DNA from 2 places in the Comamonas piscis genome. Region 2 is predicted to be linked to the other one. Evidence: predicted binding sites of a transcription regulator. Region 2 holds the regulator's gene; the other holds the start of a gene.

Region 1 (7,623 bases), 2.0 Mb from region 2:
GCACTCTCTTGCCCGCCATGGCCGACGATGGCCTGCCAGAGGCGGTCGGTCTCGGCTTGGTCGTCGGTCGCGATCTGGAAGGAAAAGGATTCATTGTGCTGAAAATGCGGCCCGCCGTTGAGCCCTATGCAGGGCACGCCCGCCACATTGAACTCCACCACTAGCACATCGCCCTGTTTGCCATCGGGGTAGTCGCCCGGCGCGCGGTGTACGGCGCCCACGCTGCTGTCCGGAAAGGTCTGGGCATAAAACTGCGCGGCATCGAGCGCATCACCCTGGTACCACAGGCATACGGTATTTTTCGCGGTCATCGTCGGTCTCCTGCTTGCACAGATGCCCAGCCTAGCGCCTGGCAGCAGGCCTGCGGGTAGGACATCGCTGTACAGCGATGGCGCGGCGCCGCAGCGGGCAAATGCGGCTCAACCGCCGCTGCGCCTTTTCTCGCGCAGCATGAACAGGTACAGGCCCTCGACCTTCTCACGCGCCCAGGGCGTCTTGCGCAAAAACCGCAGGCTGGAGTTGATGCTCGGGTCCAGACAGAAGCAACGCACCGGAATGCGCTCACCCAGCTCTTCCCAGCCAAAGTACGCGACCAGCTCGTTCAGAATGCCCTCCAGCGTCAGGCCATGGAGAGGGTTGTTGGGCTGTTCGGCAGTGCTCATGGGCGCCATTGTCGCCGAGCGCTGGCCAAGAGGGGCGGGCTGGGGCTTTGCGGATGGCAGCACGCAGCTGCCTGCAAAAGGCGGCTATTCCTCGTCCGTGCCACGCAGCACCTTGCGCACCACATCGCCGCCAAAGCCTCTGCCGGCCAAAAAGCGCATCTGCTTGGCCCGCTCTTGCGGGCTGTCAGGCGGGGTGCCAAAACGGCGCTGCCAGACCACGCGGGCGCGTTCCAGCTCGGTGCTGCGCAGGCGCTCACGGGCTTCGGCGACCAGCTCGGCATCCACCCCTTTGTGGCGCAGCTCCTGCAGCACGCGGTTGGCGCCGTAGCGGGCTGCCTTGGTGTGGATGACGCTGTCGACAAAGCGCTCGGCGCTGATAAAGCCCTTGGCTTCGAGCTCGTCAAGGATGGCCGCCAGGTCCTCGCCCTCTTCCACATGGGGAGCGAGCTTGGTCTGCAGCTCGGCGCGCGAATGCTCGCGCTGCGCCAGGTAGCGCAGCGCCCGGCCTTTGAGGGAGAGCTTGCTGAAAGACATGGGTCTGGATGGCTATAAAAGAAATAGCTGCTTGCGCACATCAGCTGTGCACAAGCAGCTATCTCAGCGTTCAGGCTTCAGAAGCGATCAGCCTTCGGTACCAGTGGCGGCGGGGCCGTCCACCACGCCGTCTTCGGCAGGGCGCAGGCTGATGTTCAGGCTCTCGCGCACCTTGTTCTCGATCTCGATGGCGAGGTCGGGGTTTTCGCGCAGGAACTCACGCGAGTTGTCGCGGCCTTGGCCAATCTTCTCGCCGTTGTAGGCGTACCAGGCACCGCTTTTCTCGATGATGCGGGCGGTAACACCCATGTCCAGGATTTCGCCTTCGCGCGAGATGCCTTCGCCAAACAGAATGTCGAACTCGGCCGTCTTGAACGGGGGCGAGACCTTGTTCTTGACCACCTTGACCTTGGTCTCGTTGCCGATGGCCTCGTCGCCGCGCTTGATGGTGCCGGTGCGGCGGATATCGAGGCGCACCGAGGCGTAGAACTTCAGCGCATTACCGCCGGTGGTGGTTTCGGGGCTGCCGAACATCACGCCGATCTTCATGCGGATCTGGTTGATGAAGATGACCATGCAGTTGGCCTTCTTGATCGTGGCGGTGAGCTTGCGCAGCGCCTGGCTCATCAGGCGGGCTTGCAGGCCAGGCAGCTGGTCACCCATTTCGCCTTCGATTTCGGCCTTGGGGGTCAGCGCGGCCACCGAGTCGACCACGATCAGGTCCACCGCGCCGGAGCGCACCAGGCTGTCAACAATCTCAAGCGCCTGCTCACCGGTATCGGGTTGGCTGATAAGGATGTCGCTCAGGTTGACGCCCAGCTTTTGGGCATAACCGGTGTCGAGTGCATGCTCGGCATCGATAAAGGCGCAGGTACCGCCCAGCTTTTGCATCTCGGCAATCACCTGCAAGGTCAAGGTGGTCTTGCCCGAGGATTCAGGGCCGTAGATCTCGATAACCCGGCCGCGTGGCAGGCCGCCAACGCCCAGGGCAATGTCCAGGCCCAGCGAACCGGTGGACACCACTTGGATGTCGGAAACCGCTTCGCCTTCGCCCAGCTTCATGATGGTGCCCTTGCCGAATTGCTTTTCGATCTGGGCCAGGGCGGCGGCCAAGGCCTTGGATTTTTCGCTGTTGGCTTCTGGCTTGGTGGCGGTGGCGTTCATGGATTTCTCCTTGCGTTTGATGGTCATGTCTGGGGTCTGGAGATCCAGCTGTTTGCATATACAGCCTGGATGCTTGAACAGTAGTTTAGGGGATGGGTATATTTTATAGAAGCATTTTTTTAGTCAGTTTAATTGACTAAATGCACAATAGCCACGCCCGCCTTTTTTGTCCTATCCGCAGGTTTACACCATGCCCATTCTTCTGCCCCATTTGCCCGATGACAGCTGGCGCCTGACCCACCTGGGCCGCCTGCTGGGCCACGCGATGCGCCGTTTTGATGCCCGGGTGCTGCAGCTGATGGCCCAGGATGCGCTGGTGCCGCTGGCGCTGTCGCACCTGGCTGAGCGCGACCAGGTGAGTGCTGCGCATATCCATATCACCCGGCATCTGTCGCTGGCGGGTGACCGTCTGGTGGACCTGGCCGCCAGGGCGGGCATGAGCAAGCAGGCGATGGCCCAGCTGGTGGACCAGTGCGAAGCCTGGAACCTGGTGACCCGTGAGCGCGACCCGCGCGATGCCCGCGCCCGCACGGTGCGCTTTACCGAGACCGGTCTGCTGTGGTTGCAGGCCTTTGAGCGGGCGGTGACGCAGGCCGAGGACGAGTTCCGTGCTGAGGTGGGCGAACAGGTCGCCACCGTCGTCAAGTTGGGGTTGGAGGTGTACGGGGCGGACAGCTAAGCGGGCAGCGCTCAGCCCCGCTTGCGCTCGAATTTATAAAACAGGTTGGGCTCGGACACGATGTAGATATTGCCGCTGTTGTCCATGGCCAGGCCTTCTGGTTGCGGTGCCCGGTTTTCCAGCCCGCTCATCCCCGCCCACAGCGGCATCACGCTGAGCAGTGCGCCAGCGCGGCTGTACTCGTACAGCACCGAGGCCTCTTCGCCCAGCAGCAACAGGTTGCCGCTGCGCGGGTCTACCTCGACGGCGGCCAGGTCCGTGCTCGGCATGCCTTCCATCTCCTGCACCTCCCAGGCGCTGATCTTGGCATCGACCAAACCGGGTTTGAGCTTGGAAAAAGGCACATCCATCACCAGCACCTGCATCGGCCACTTCTCGGTCACGGCCAGTAATTGCTGGCGTTTGGCATCCCAGCCCAGGCCTTCCAGTGCGAAGTTCTTGATGGCGATATCACCCAGCTGGATATAAGGGCTGTCCTTCAGCGATATCTCGGTCACATCCTTGCCAAATTCCACCCAGTGGATGCGGTTGCTGCGCTCGTCGGCAATCGCAAACCAGTCGCCCTGGATATGGGCGATGCCCTCAGTATCATCGGCGCCCCGCAACGGCGCGATACGCAGCAGCCGCCCATCGGTGCTCAGCTCGGCAATCTGGGGCGGCCGGTTGGTCACGGCGAACAGGGTATTGGTCGTGGGGTTGAAGGCCAGGCCCGAGAGGTTGTCCGCAATACCGCTGACCACCTTGGCATCGATGCTGGCCTGGTAATGCGGCAGGATGGGCGCAGGCGCCGAGGGCGGAGCAGGCTGCAACGCATCCACATGCCCCGGCATGGCGATGACATGGTGCCATTGCAGGTACAAGGCGCTCAACACCAGCAAGGCCGCCGCCATGACCAGGCGGCGCTGCCACCGCGACGCCCGCCACCTCATCTGCACCTGGGACCCTGCTTTCATCACCACCTGCCACTTGAAAAATCCCCGCCAGCCACGGGCTGGGTGCCCATCGGTCCTGGTGGGGACGAGGCGCCATCCTACGGGAGCCACGCCACCGTTTGATGACATCTCCACCGGCTTTACATCGTTGCAACAAACCGCAAGGCGCCTGAAGGAAGTGTATCTGTTACGACGCCTTCATCATTTGGATCTATCCCAGTGCGGCCATCAGGGTCATGGGCTGACCTAGAATCATTGGCAGCATCCAAATCACGACTACAACATCGATAGGAGACCGCATGCGAATACTGATTGCAGAAGACGACCAAGTGCTGGCCGATGGCCTGCTGCGCAGTCTCCGCAACTCCGGCGCCGTGGTGGACCATGTCGCCAGCGGCAGCGAAGCCGATGCAGCGCTGATGGCCAACAATGCCTTTGACCTGCTGATCCTGGACCTGGGCCTGCCGCGCATGCATGGGCTGGAGGTGCTCAAGAAGCTGCGTGCGCGGGGCTCGGCCATCCCTGTGCTGATCCTCACCGCCGCCGAAAGCGTGGACGACCGCGTACAAGGCCTGGACCTGGGCGCCGACGACTACATGGCCAAGCCCTTTGCGCTGTCCGAGCTGGAGGCACGCGTGCGGGCCCTCACCCGCCGGGGCGTGGGCATGAGCACCAGCCTGATCCAGCACGGCCCGCTGGCCTATGACCAGGCCGGCCGCGTGGCCACGTTTGATGGCCGCATGCTGGAGCTGTCGGCGCGCGAGCTGGGCCTGTTGGAAGTACTGCTGCAGCGCTCGGGCCGCCTGGTCAGCAAGGACCAGCTGGTCGAGCGCCTCTGCGAATGGGGCGAAGAAGTCAGCACCAATGCGATCGAGGTCTACATCCACCGCCTGCGCAAGAAGATAGAAAAGGGCCCCATTCGCATTGCCACCGTGCGCGGCCTGGGTTATTGCCTGGAGAAGATCCAGCCCCCCGCGCCCCTCTGAGCCCCTTCCCCCCAGCGCAGCGGGGCCATGACCGCCCCGGGCACCACATTACGCAAGGACAGCCTTGGCCCTGTTTCGCAGCGAGCAGCGATCTTTGTTCGGTGAGATCCTTGACTGGATGCTCACGCCGCTGCTGCTTTTGTGGCCCGTCTCGCTGGCACTGACCTGGCTGGTGGCCCAGGACCTGGCCAACAAGCCTTTTGACCGCGCGCTGGAGTACAACGCCCATGCGCTGGCGCAGCTGGTGGGTGTGCAGGGTGGCAAGACCTATTTCAACCTGCCCCAACCGGCCAGCGAGATCCTGCGCGCCGACGATGCCGACACCGTCTACTACCAGGTCACCACGCCGGGTGGCATGTTCCTCGCTGGTGAATCCGCCCTGCCCCTGCCCGCCAAAGACCTGGAGCGCAGCATCGGCGTGGTGCAATTGCGCGATGGCGAGCTGCGCGGCATGGATGTGCGCATCGCCTGGATCTGGGTGCAGCTGTCGCTGCCCGAGCCCAATCTGGCGCTGATCCAGGTCGCAGAGACGCGCGAAAAGCGCAGCGTGCTGGCGACGGAAATCATCAAGGGCGTCATGCTGCCGCAGTTTGTCATCCTGCCCCTTGCGGTGCTGCTGGTCTGGCTGGCGCTGGCGCGCGGCATCAAGCCACTGCACCTGCTGGAGGAGCGCATCCGCGCACGCAAACCGGAAGATCTCTCGCCCATCCACCACAAGGATGTGCCGCTGGAAGTGGTGCCGCTGGTCGACTCGGTCAATGGCCTGCTGGAGCGCCTCAACGATTCGCTGGCCACCCAAAAGCGCTTTCTCGCCGATGCCGCCCACCAGCTCAAAACCCCGCTGGCAGGCCTGCGCATGCAGGCCGAGATGGCCCAGCGCGCCGATGCCAAGGAGGACGACCTCAAGCTATCCCTGCAGCAAATCGGCCGCTCCAGCATGCGCGCCACCCACACGGTCAACCAACTGCTGTCGCTGGCCCGAGCTGAAGGCCCCAGCGCACTGCTGCAGCGCACGCCCTGCAATCTGGCCGAGATCGTGCTGGACGCCATGCATGACGGCATTGACCGCGCACTGGCCAAACATATCGACATGGGGTATGAGGGCATGCAGGTCGATGACCGCGAAGTCTGGGTCAACGGCAATGCCACCTTGCTGGGCGAGCTGGTGCGCAACCTGCTGGACAACGCCATCAACTACACACCCTCCAGCGCCAGCGCGCCGGGCATCATCAATGTGCGGCTGATGGCCGACCCCTTTGGCCATGTGATCGTGCTGCAGGTGGAAAACTCCGGTCCCGGCATTCCCGAGGAAGAACGTGAGCGCATCTTCCAGCCCTTCTACCGCGTGCTGGGCAGCGAGGTCGATGGCTCCGGGCTGGGCCTGCCCATCGTGCAAGAGATCGCCCGCCAGCATGGCGCCAGCGTGACCTTGGAAGATGCCCAGCCGCGCCTGCCGCAACGGGGCGTGGTGTTCAAGGTCTGCTTTCCCACCACCTTGGCACCGCCCGCCACCAGTTGAGCAGAGGCGGATCAGGAGCAGCTGCGCAGCTCCTTACCGTCCATCACATGCCAGCTTTGCACGCGCTTCTTGGTGGCCGCATCCAGCTTGGGCAGGCGCAGGTTGTAGCTGACGGTCTCGGGCCGCTCGACCACCACCTTGGCGCCGCTCACACCTTTTTTGCCAACCGTCGCCAGATGGCGCTCGGCGGCCTCTTCGCTGGAGAAACGGCCCAGTGATATGCCCGGCTCCAGACTGGCGACGCGCGCCCGGTCGGTGCTGACATCCAGCGCACGCAGCTCATCGCGGCGGGTATCGAGCGCCTCCTGGCTGTTGAACTTGCCGACATAGACCATCCAGCGGCCCGCGCTGGTGCTGCTGTCCAGGCGCCAGCTTCCGTCAGGCAACTTGGCCAGCTGCAGACGCAAAGCCTCGACCTGCTTGGCATCAAAACTGCCGGCGACCAGGCATTCTTTTTTCTCGGGTTTTTCGGGTTTTTCTGCCGGCTTCTCGGCGGGCTTGTCTGCCGCCTTGGCCGCCAGTTTGTCGGCCTCGGCAGCTACCGTTTTGTCTGCATTGTCGGTAGCTGGCTCCGCAGCTGCCACAGCGGCGGGCTCGGCGACGGGGGCGGCCACCGGTGCTAGCGCTGGTGCAGGCTCGGCAGGCACGGTGCGGGCCTGCTGCTGGGCCTCCTTGGCTTCTTGCGCGCTCAGAATGCGCAGGGCCTCGGGCTTGACCTGCTGCTGCACCCGCTCGGGCTCGGAGGGGTTATCCGGCGCCCAGCCCAGGCTGCGCAGCATGCCTTGCGAGAAGGCGTAGTAGCCGGCATTGGCCAGCAGCAGCAGCACGATGGCAAAACGAATCATCTCCGCTCCCGTTTGGTAAATCTCTGGTCTTGTTGGGTGCTCAGGCCGCGCTGGCCTTGGGCCGCACGCTGACTTCCGAGCTAGTCACATCCACCACGCCAGCGGCGGTCTGCACCCGCAAAGCGCCATCAGCAGCCACGCCCAGTGCCAAACCAGCCGTGCCATCGCTCAGTCCCAGCTCACGGCCGGCCAGTGCATCGCGGGCAGCATAGGCGGCCTGCAGCGGTGCAAAGCCCTGGTGCGCAAAGGCTTGGATGGCGGCCACCAGCGGCGGCACCACCGCCTGCAGTGCCTGGGGCGCA
Region 2 (7,623 bases):
CAAAACCCCCGTCACCTTGCATCTGGTGCAGGCCTTGCAAGCCCAGGGCTGGCGGCCTGCCATCATCTCGCGCGGCTATGGGCGCGAGAACAGCAAAGAACCCCAAGCCCTTGCCGCCACGCCCCATAGCGATCCGCGTCTGGTGGGGGACGAACCCCTGCTGATGGCCCAGCGCAGCGGCGTGCCCGTATATGTGGCCGCCCGGCGCGCGACTGCGGCCCAGGCAGTGTTGCAGGCCCATCCTGACGTGGATGTGTTGGTCTGCGATGATGGCCTGCAGCACCTGGCGCTGGCCCGCGATGTGGAAATTGCCGTCTTCAACGCCCAAGGCATTGGCAATGGCTGGCAGTTGCCCGCCGGCCCGCTGAGGGAGCCCTGGCCAAAACGGCTGGACATGGTGCTGTATGCCGGCCAGCCGCCCCAACACCTGGCCGCAACGGGAGCGGCCACTTGGCCACTGCAGCGCAGCCTAGCCCCCTATGCCGTGGGGCAGGATGGACGCCGCCATGCACTGGCCGACCTGCGCGACCGACCGGTGCATGCACTGGCCGCTATTGCGTACCCGCAAGAATTTTTTGCGATGCTGCAAGCCCAAGGCCTGCAGTTGTTGCGCAGCGATGCGCTGCCCGACCATGCGCCGCTGGACGATCCGCAGTGGCTGGCCAGCTTGGGGATTGCTGCAAGCAGCGGACCTACAATAGCCGCTGCGGATGCCCCCGTGCTGCTGTGCACCGAAAAGGATGCGCACAAGCTCTGGCGCATTGCCCCGCAGGCCCTGGCCGTCCCCTTGGAGGTGGCGATTGACCCCGCTTTTGGGGCGCATGTCCATACATTGCTGCGCCAACGCCAGGCCGCCCTCTCCCTTATCAAGAAAGACTGATTGCCGCTATGGACCCGAAACTGCTCGAACTGCTGGTATGCCCCGTCACCAAAGGCCCCCTGCGCTATGACCGTGAACGCCAAGAGCTGGTTTCGCGCAGTGCCCGCCTAGCCTACCCCGTGCGTGACGGCATGCCGATCATGCTGGAAGGCGAGGCACGGACGCTCAGCGATGAGGAAATTGAAGCTTTGTCTGCGGCAGATTAAAAATCTGCGCCAAGACGGGGCGCAGCGCACCAACAGGGTGCGTCCGCACAGGCAAACCCCAATAGCAGCTTTGTAAAAAACAGACACAATTTGCTGAAAATTTAGGCATTTACCCTGCGCGACATGGTCTTGACACATGTCCTCAGGGCAAGCCTGTTGGATTGCATCCATCCCTTTCAGCAAATTGCCATGCATACCCTCATTCTCAAGAAAACCGACAAAGGCATGGAGGCGCTGCGCGCCCGAGACCCCGCTCTGCCCCACCGCATGCGCCCTGCTTTCATCATGTTTGATGGCCAGAAAAGCATTGAGCAGGTGATGGCGCTGTCAACGTCTGCGGGCGGCCAGCTGCAGGTGCTGGAAGACATCAAGCAACTGCTGCAACAAGGTCTGCTGGAGTTGCTGCGCAGCGGCGATGCCAGCCAGCTCGCCGCCAGCACCAACGAACTCATCGACAGCCTGGCAATACCTGCACCGACCGCCCCACCAGCGGCCGCTGTAGCCGCACCTGCCACCATCAGCGATCCCGGCGAGCGCTATATCAAAGCCTATGCCGCCGCCAGCCAGCTGGTCAGCGGGCTGGGGCTCAAGGGCTTTCGCCTGCAGTTGCAACTGGAAAAAGCGCAGGGCTACGACGGCCTCGTGGCGGTGTTACCCAAGCTGCGCGAGGTGATCGACGCCAAGAAACTGCGCCCCATCGAGGCCATCTTGTTTGGACCCCACGAGGCCAGCACCCCGGTCAAACCAGCCCCCTGATCCCTCAGCCCGATAGCGCAGTCCATGGCGGTCAACTGCCCGCGCGGACGGCCTGTGTCTGTATGCCTTGGGCTCTGCCCGCCCGCCAAACCGCCTGGGCTGGCTACAATTCCCGCCGGGCCCACTCTCATTTATTAGCACACCATGGCATCCGCTCCCGCGCCGTTCACCGTCCTGATTCCTTCGCGCATGGCCTCATCGCGCCTGCCCAACAAGCCCCTGGTTGATATTGCCGGCCTGCCTATGGTGGTGCGCGTGGCCAAGCGCGCGCAAGAAAGCGCAGCCCAGCGGGTGGTGGTGGCCGCCGATGATGAGCGCATCGTCGAGGCCTGCAAAAAGCATGGCGTGCAAGCGCTGATGACCTCGGCCAATCACCCCAGCGGCAGCGATCGCTTGGCCGAAGCCTGCAGCTTGCTGCAGTTGGGTGGCGATGACATCGTGGTCAACGTGCAAGGCGACGAACCCTTGATTGCGCCGGCATTGATCGATGCAGTTGCCGCGCTGCTGAGCGAACGCCCCGAGGCCAGCATGGGCACCGTCGCCCACCCGATTGCGGATCTGGAATCCCTGCTCAGCCCCAATGTGGTCAAGGTGGTGCTCGATGCCAAAGGCATGGCCAGCTATTTCAGCCGTGCGCCCATCCCCTGGGGGCGTGACTTTGTCAATGTCACCTGGTGGAAGAACCCAGGCACCACCGGCACGCCTGGTTTTGCGCCACTCCACCACATGGGCATCTACAGCTACCGCGCCCAGTTTTTGCATACCTTCCCGACCCTCAGCCAGGCCCCTACCGAGCAGATAGAGATGCTGGAGCAGCTGCGCGCGCTGTGGCACGGCCACCGCATTGCAGTGCATGTAACCCGGCAAATTCCGGGCTCGGGCGTGGACACCCCCGAAGACCTGGTGCGTGTGCGACAGCTGCTCGGCGCGACCATGTAGGCTGCTGCAGATGGCCCTCCACCCACTCGATACGCTGCAAGCGCTCCGTAAGCTAAAAGGCGCAGGATGCCCGATTGCGCCCCCGAGACAGCGCATTGCCTTGCAGTCGGCTGACCCTCCCCCGATGCGTGATATGCTCAAGCCCAGTTTTTTGTGTAGAAGCGGGCTTTGATGCCCGCTTTTGCCGTGCAAGTTTTTTATTCTCCAAGGACCGCCATGAAATTAATTCTTTTGGGAGCACCCGGCGCCGGCAAAGGTACACAAGCTGCCTTCATCTGCCAAAAATACGGTATCCCCCAGATTTCCACCGGCGACATGCTGCGTGCTGCCGTCAAGGCTGGCACCCCGCTGGGCCTGCAGGCCAAGGCCGTGATGGATGCCGGCCAGCTGGTCAGCGACGACCTGATCATCAATCTGGTCAAGGAACGCATTGCCCAGTCCGACTGCGCCAACGGTTTCCTGTTTGACGGCTTCCCGCGCACGATTCCTCAGGCCGACGCGATGAAGGCCGCAGGCGTCAAGCTCGACTATGTGCTGGAGATCGATGTGCCGTTTGACGCCATCATCGAGCGCATGAGCGGCCGCCGCAGCCACCCCGCCTCTGGCCGTACCTACCACACCAAGTTCAACCCGCCCAAGACCGAAGGCCTGGACGATGAGACCGGCGAGCCGCTGGTGCAGCGCGAGGACGACAAGGAAGAAACCGTCAAGAAGCGCCTGGACGTCTACAGCAACCAGACCCGCCCCTTGGTCGACTACTACAGCAGCTGGGCCGAACAAGACCCCGCCGCCGCCCCCAAGTACCGCGCCATCAGCGGCATGGGCTCGGTCGATGAGATCACCCAGCGCGCCATGGCCGCCCTGCAGGCCTGATCGCACAACGCGCTAGCTGCACAGCCACTGTCTTATGGACAGTGGCTTTTTTCATGGCGAAGGCGTTGCAGCACGAGTGCAGCGCATAGCGGCAGCAGTGGGCAAGGTCAGACCGCCGTTTGCGCCTGCGCCAAGACCAGCTGCAGGCTCACCCGGGTTTTGCAGGGCGTCAGCGCCACCGCCAAGTCTGCGGCCAGGTGTTGCGGCCCAGGCAGCACGGCATCACTGATCACTCCCTCGCTGCAGCGGCTGCTGCGCCATACCGCCACCCCTTGTTGGCGCGCCCGGTCTGCCGCGCACAGCAGCACTTCGTGTACCGTGCCATTGCCGGTAGTGGCCAGCACCAGGCCTTCCAGGCCTTGGGCCAGCAAGGCATCCACCAAACCGGGCCGTATCCCCGCATGGCTGGTGACAATCTCCACCCAGGGCCAGGCCTGTTGCACTGGATCTGGCAGCACCGCCAGCCATTCGCTGCCGGTATAGCTGCCCGCTGCGACGACGCAGCCAGGGGCGTAGCCATGGCGCAGCTGCACCGCACTGCCGTCCACCCAGCCCACAGGCCCCTGCTCGCCCGATGAAAAGGCCAGCAAGCGGTGCGGATGCACCTTTTGCAGCCAGCGCGCACTGTGCAGCTCGCCGCTGCCGGTCACAGCCACCACCTCGCGCAGCAGCGGTTGGCCTTCGGCATCCAAGGCGGCAGCAGCAGCGACGGCATCCTTGAGGTTCTGCGGCCCATCGGGCATCAGCGCATTGGCCGGGCGCATGGCACAGGTCAGCACCACCGGCTTGGGCAAGCGCCCCAATACGCAGTGCAAAAACCAGGCCGTGTCTTCCAGGGTATCGGTACCGTGGGTGATAACAACACCACGCACCCCGTCATCGCGCATCGCCGCATCGCAGGCCTTGAGCAGTGCATGCCAGACGGTGTCGCTCATATCCTTGCTATCAATTTGCGCTATCTGTATCGCATCCAGCGGGCCTGCAGCGGCCTTCTCTATACCGCTCACTCCCGCTAACAGTGACGCAATCGACAGCGCAGCCGCGCGGTACTGGCCGGGTTTCTCGGCGTCATCGGCCATGCCGGCAATGGTGCCACCGGTGCCAATGATCAAAATTTTTGGCTGCAAGGCTTGCCTCCTGCAAAAAACTGGTTAAAAATACAGGTACTGGATTGATATACAGGTGTTGGAACGCGCAATAGCTTTGCTAGTGCCCAGCGCCGCAGATCACACGGAGATCTTATGCGAGACCATCCCAAACTCACCGCACGCCAACAAGAAATTCTGGACCTGATCCAGACCGCCATTTCGCGCACCGGCGCCCCGCCAACCCGTGCCGAAATCGCCAGCAAGCTGGGCTTCAAATCCGCCAATTCGGCAGAAGACCACCTCAAGGCGCTGGCCCGCAAAGGCGTGATTGAGCTGGTCAGCGGCACCTCCCGGGGTATCCGCCTGCAAAGCGATACCGTGCGCTCTATCAATGCCGCACGTGGCACTCGCTTTTCGTCGCCGCTGGCGGGCGTATCCAACGCCACCGCGGGCGTGGGCCGTGTGGTGCAAGAGCTGGCCCAGCTGGCCTTGCCGCTGATTGGCCGCGTTTCCGCTGGCTCGCCCATCCTGGCGCAAGAGCATGTGGACCAAACCTACACCGTCGAAGGCGGCCTGTTCCAGCAGCAGCCCGATTACCTGCTCAAGGTGCGCGGCATGTCGATGCGCGACATCGGCATCATCGATGGCGACCTGCTCGCCGTCAAAGCCACCCGCGAGGCCCGCAATGGCCAGATCATCGTCGCCCGCCTGGGTGATGACGTCACCGTCAAGCGCCTGCAGCGCACCAAGGATGGCATCGAGCTGCTGGCCGAAAACCCGGATTACCTGCCGATCATCGTGCAGCCCGGCGAGCCCTTCGAGATCGAAGGCATCGCCGTCGGCCTGATCCGCAACACGATGCTGAACTAGGCCCAGCGCCTTACCCCTCTCTGCGCAACCCCAGGTAGCGGGCGTTGTGGGCACCCGGCCCACAGCCCTGGGGATGCGCTCGCCCTAGCGCAATCCTGCTGTTACCCGTACACCAAGGACTTTCCTATGCTCGTAGCAGATGCATTGCGCGCGCTTGCGCCTTTTTCCCTCGTCGCCGGCCTGCCCTGGTTCCAGTCCATCCAACGCGCCATTGTGCGCGGCCGCCGGCGCCAGCCCGGCCATGGCGCCGCCAATGACGGTCAGCATGCTGCCCAGGTGCACTGCTTTGTCGCTGCATCCTCCATTGCTGCACAGCGTGGTGCCGCGCAGCAGCTGAGTTTGCTTGATGACCCCAGCGCTCAGCCAGGCGTGGACAGCCCTGCCGATGAGGCCCCCGCACAACGCCCCATCGACCGCATTCGCCTGCCGCGCAAACCAGCAGCGCGCCGCCGCCTCTCTGCCGGCATCCAGTCTCCCGCACGCCCTTTTCTGTCGGTACAGCGCTGCAGCGCCCAGGCCGCCAACGATGCCCCTATCAAAATGTACTGGGCCCAGCCGGCCAGCCTGCACCGCCAAAAGGGCATGCGCTGGGCCATGTCGGGCAGCATGGCCGACATCTGTGCCGAGCTGGAACGCCTGGAGCGGCTGGAACACCTGCACGCGGTGTAAGCCGGAGCCAAGCCCAGGCTGGTGCGTTGTGGCCAGCCTGCTGGTCGCTGCATGGCTGCCGTCGATGGCTTCAGGAATGCGGACTGCAGGATCGGCATGCTGCGGCAAGGCAAGCGCTGAACGCATCGGTCGATACCGGGACGCTGGGCAGGTGCCAACCTGGCGCCTTCAGTGCTCAGCCGTTAACCACAGTTCGCTGACACCCATCCGCTATTGCCGTTGGCTTTTTCTTATGTGTCTGTCGCTCAACGCACTACTGCAGCCGCTTCCTGCGCCTGCCGCTTGAACGGCGCCAATTGCTCGCGCAGTGCGTCTCGGGCGCTGCCCACTGCAGATGCCACCGCGTCCGGCCCAAACACCAGGCCTTGCAGCAACACAAAATGCACATTGCGGATGCCGATGGAGGCCAGCGCATAGCGCAAATAAGGCGTCAAAAAGTCCTCCTGACGCGCCTTTGGCCCTGCATGGAAGCCTCCGGAACTCACCAGCACCAAGGTGGGCCGGTCCTTCATCAGACCTATCTTGCCTTCGGGCGTGGCTGCAAAGCTGCGGTGGATGCGGATTACCTGATCCAGCCAGAGCTTGAGCGTGGCCGGCACCGCAAAGTTGTGCATGGGCGTCACGATCAGCAGCAGATCGCTGTCTTCCAGTTCCTTAATCAGCGTTTCCGACCAGGCCAGCGCCGGAGCATCAGCGCCCGCGTTTGAGGTGATGGCCAGCGCATAGTCGCGGCCGATAGGCGGTATGGGTGTCGCCACCAGATCACGTTCCAGCAGCGGCTGCTGCGCAAGGCCCAGCTCCGCCAGCATGTCGGTCGCCAGTTGGTAGCCATGGCTGGCTTGGCCGTGTGGGCCACAGTTCAAGAGCAAGGTACGGGTCATCGTTCGTCCAATCGTTTGAGTAGTGAGGCCAAAAAGGCTAGTTCAGCCAAGTTCGGCGGTATCAAGCTGCCCTGGATTTGCCGACCCAGGCGGCCAACGTCGTCCACCCCAGGCGTGCTGGCCCCACCGGGACCAGGCAGTCATCGTCCAGCAGCGCACCCCGGTAAGGCACATCGGCATCGCTCAGCACCGTGAGCGGATCGCCTCGCAAGCGCAGGTACTGCTGCACCCAGTCGGCCATCGCCATCTTCTGCGGGCCGGCCACGTCCATGCAGCCCTGTAAAGGCCGCGCCAGCGCGGCGTCGGCCACCAGCATCGCCAAGTCCTCGGCCGCCATCGGCTGCACCTGGGCCACGGGCATCGCCAGCTCGGCAGCGGCTGTGCCGTTGTGTGCCAGCTGCGCCAGGCTTTCGTACAAGAGTGCCGCACGCAGCACCGTATAAGGCGTGCGGCCTGCCTGG

What was found. The regulator LexA, encoded in region 2, represses DNA repair genes until DNA is damaged. The targets are predictions, from matches to a motif close to ACTGTATNNNNATACAGT.
Region 1: a site for LexA is predicted at 2,408-2,425, ahead of recA (recombinase RecA). Genes of this name have one in related genera too.

What each region holds. Positions count from the first base shown of each region.
Region 1 is NZ_CP058554.1:781,324-788,946, reverse strand. Features, by position in the region: gene HS961_RS03625 (VOC family protein) at 1-311, opposite strand, end outside; gene HS961_RS03620 (VF530 family DNA-binding protein) at 420-671, opposite strand; gene recX (recombination regulator RecX) at 747-1,196, opposite strand; gene recA (recombinase RecA) at 1,284-2,360, opposite strand; gene HS961_RS03605 (MarR family winged helix-turn-helix transcriptional regulator) at 2,551-3,039, shown strand; gene HS961_RS03600 (SdiA-regulated domain-containing protein) at 3,051-3,992, opposite strand; gene HS961_RS03595 (response regulator transcription factor) at 4,271-4,957, shown strand; gene HS961_RS03590 (sensor histidine kinase) at 5,022-6,476, shown strand; gene HS961_RS23700 (SPOR domain-containing protein) at 6,488-7,321, opposite strand; gene HS961_RS03580 (biotin--[acetyl-CoA-carboxylase] ligase) at 7,362-7,623, opposite strand, start outside.
Region 2 is NZ_CP058554.1:2,761,600-2,769,222, reverse strand. Features, by position in the region: gene lpxK (tetraacyldisaccharide 4'-kinase) at 1-880, shown strand, start outside; gene HS961_RS12400 (Trm112 family protein) at 889-1,086, shown strand; gene HS961_RS12395 (hypothetical protein) at 1,276-1,842, shown strand; gene kdsB (3-deoxy-manno-octulosonate cytidylyltransferase) at 1,987-2,781, shown strand; gene adk (adenylate kinase) at 2,998-3,654, shown strand; gene HS961_RS12380 (asparaginase) at 3,762-4,781, opposite strand; gene lexA (transcriptional repressor LexA) at 4,896-5,612, shown strand; gene HS961_RS12370 (hypothetical protein) at 5,739-6,281, shown strand; gene HS961_RS12365 (FMN-dependent NADH-azoreductase) at 6,527-7,162, opposite strand; gene HS961_RS12360 (SDR family oxidoreductase) at 7,224-7,623, opposite strand, start outside.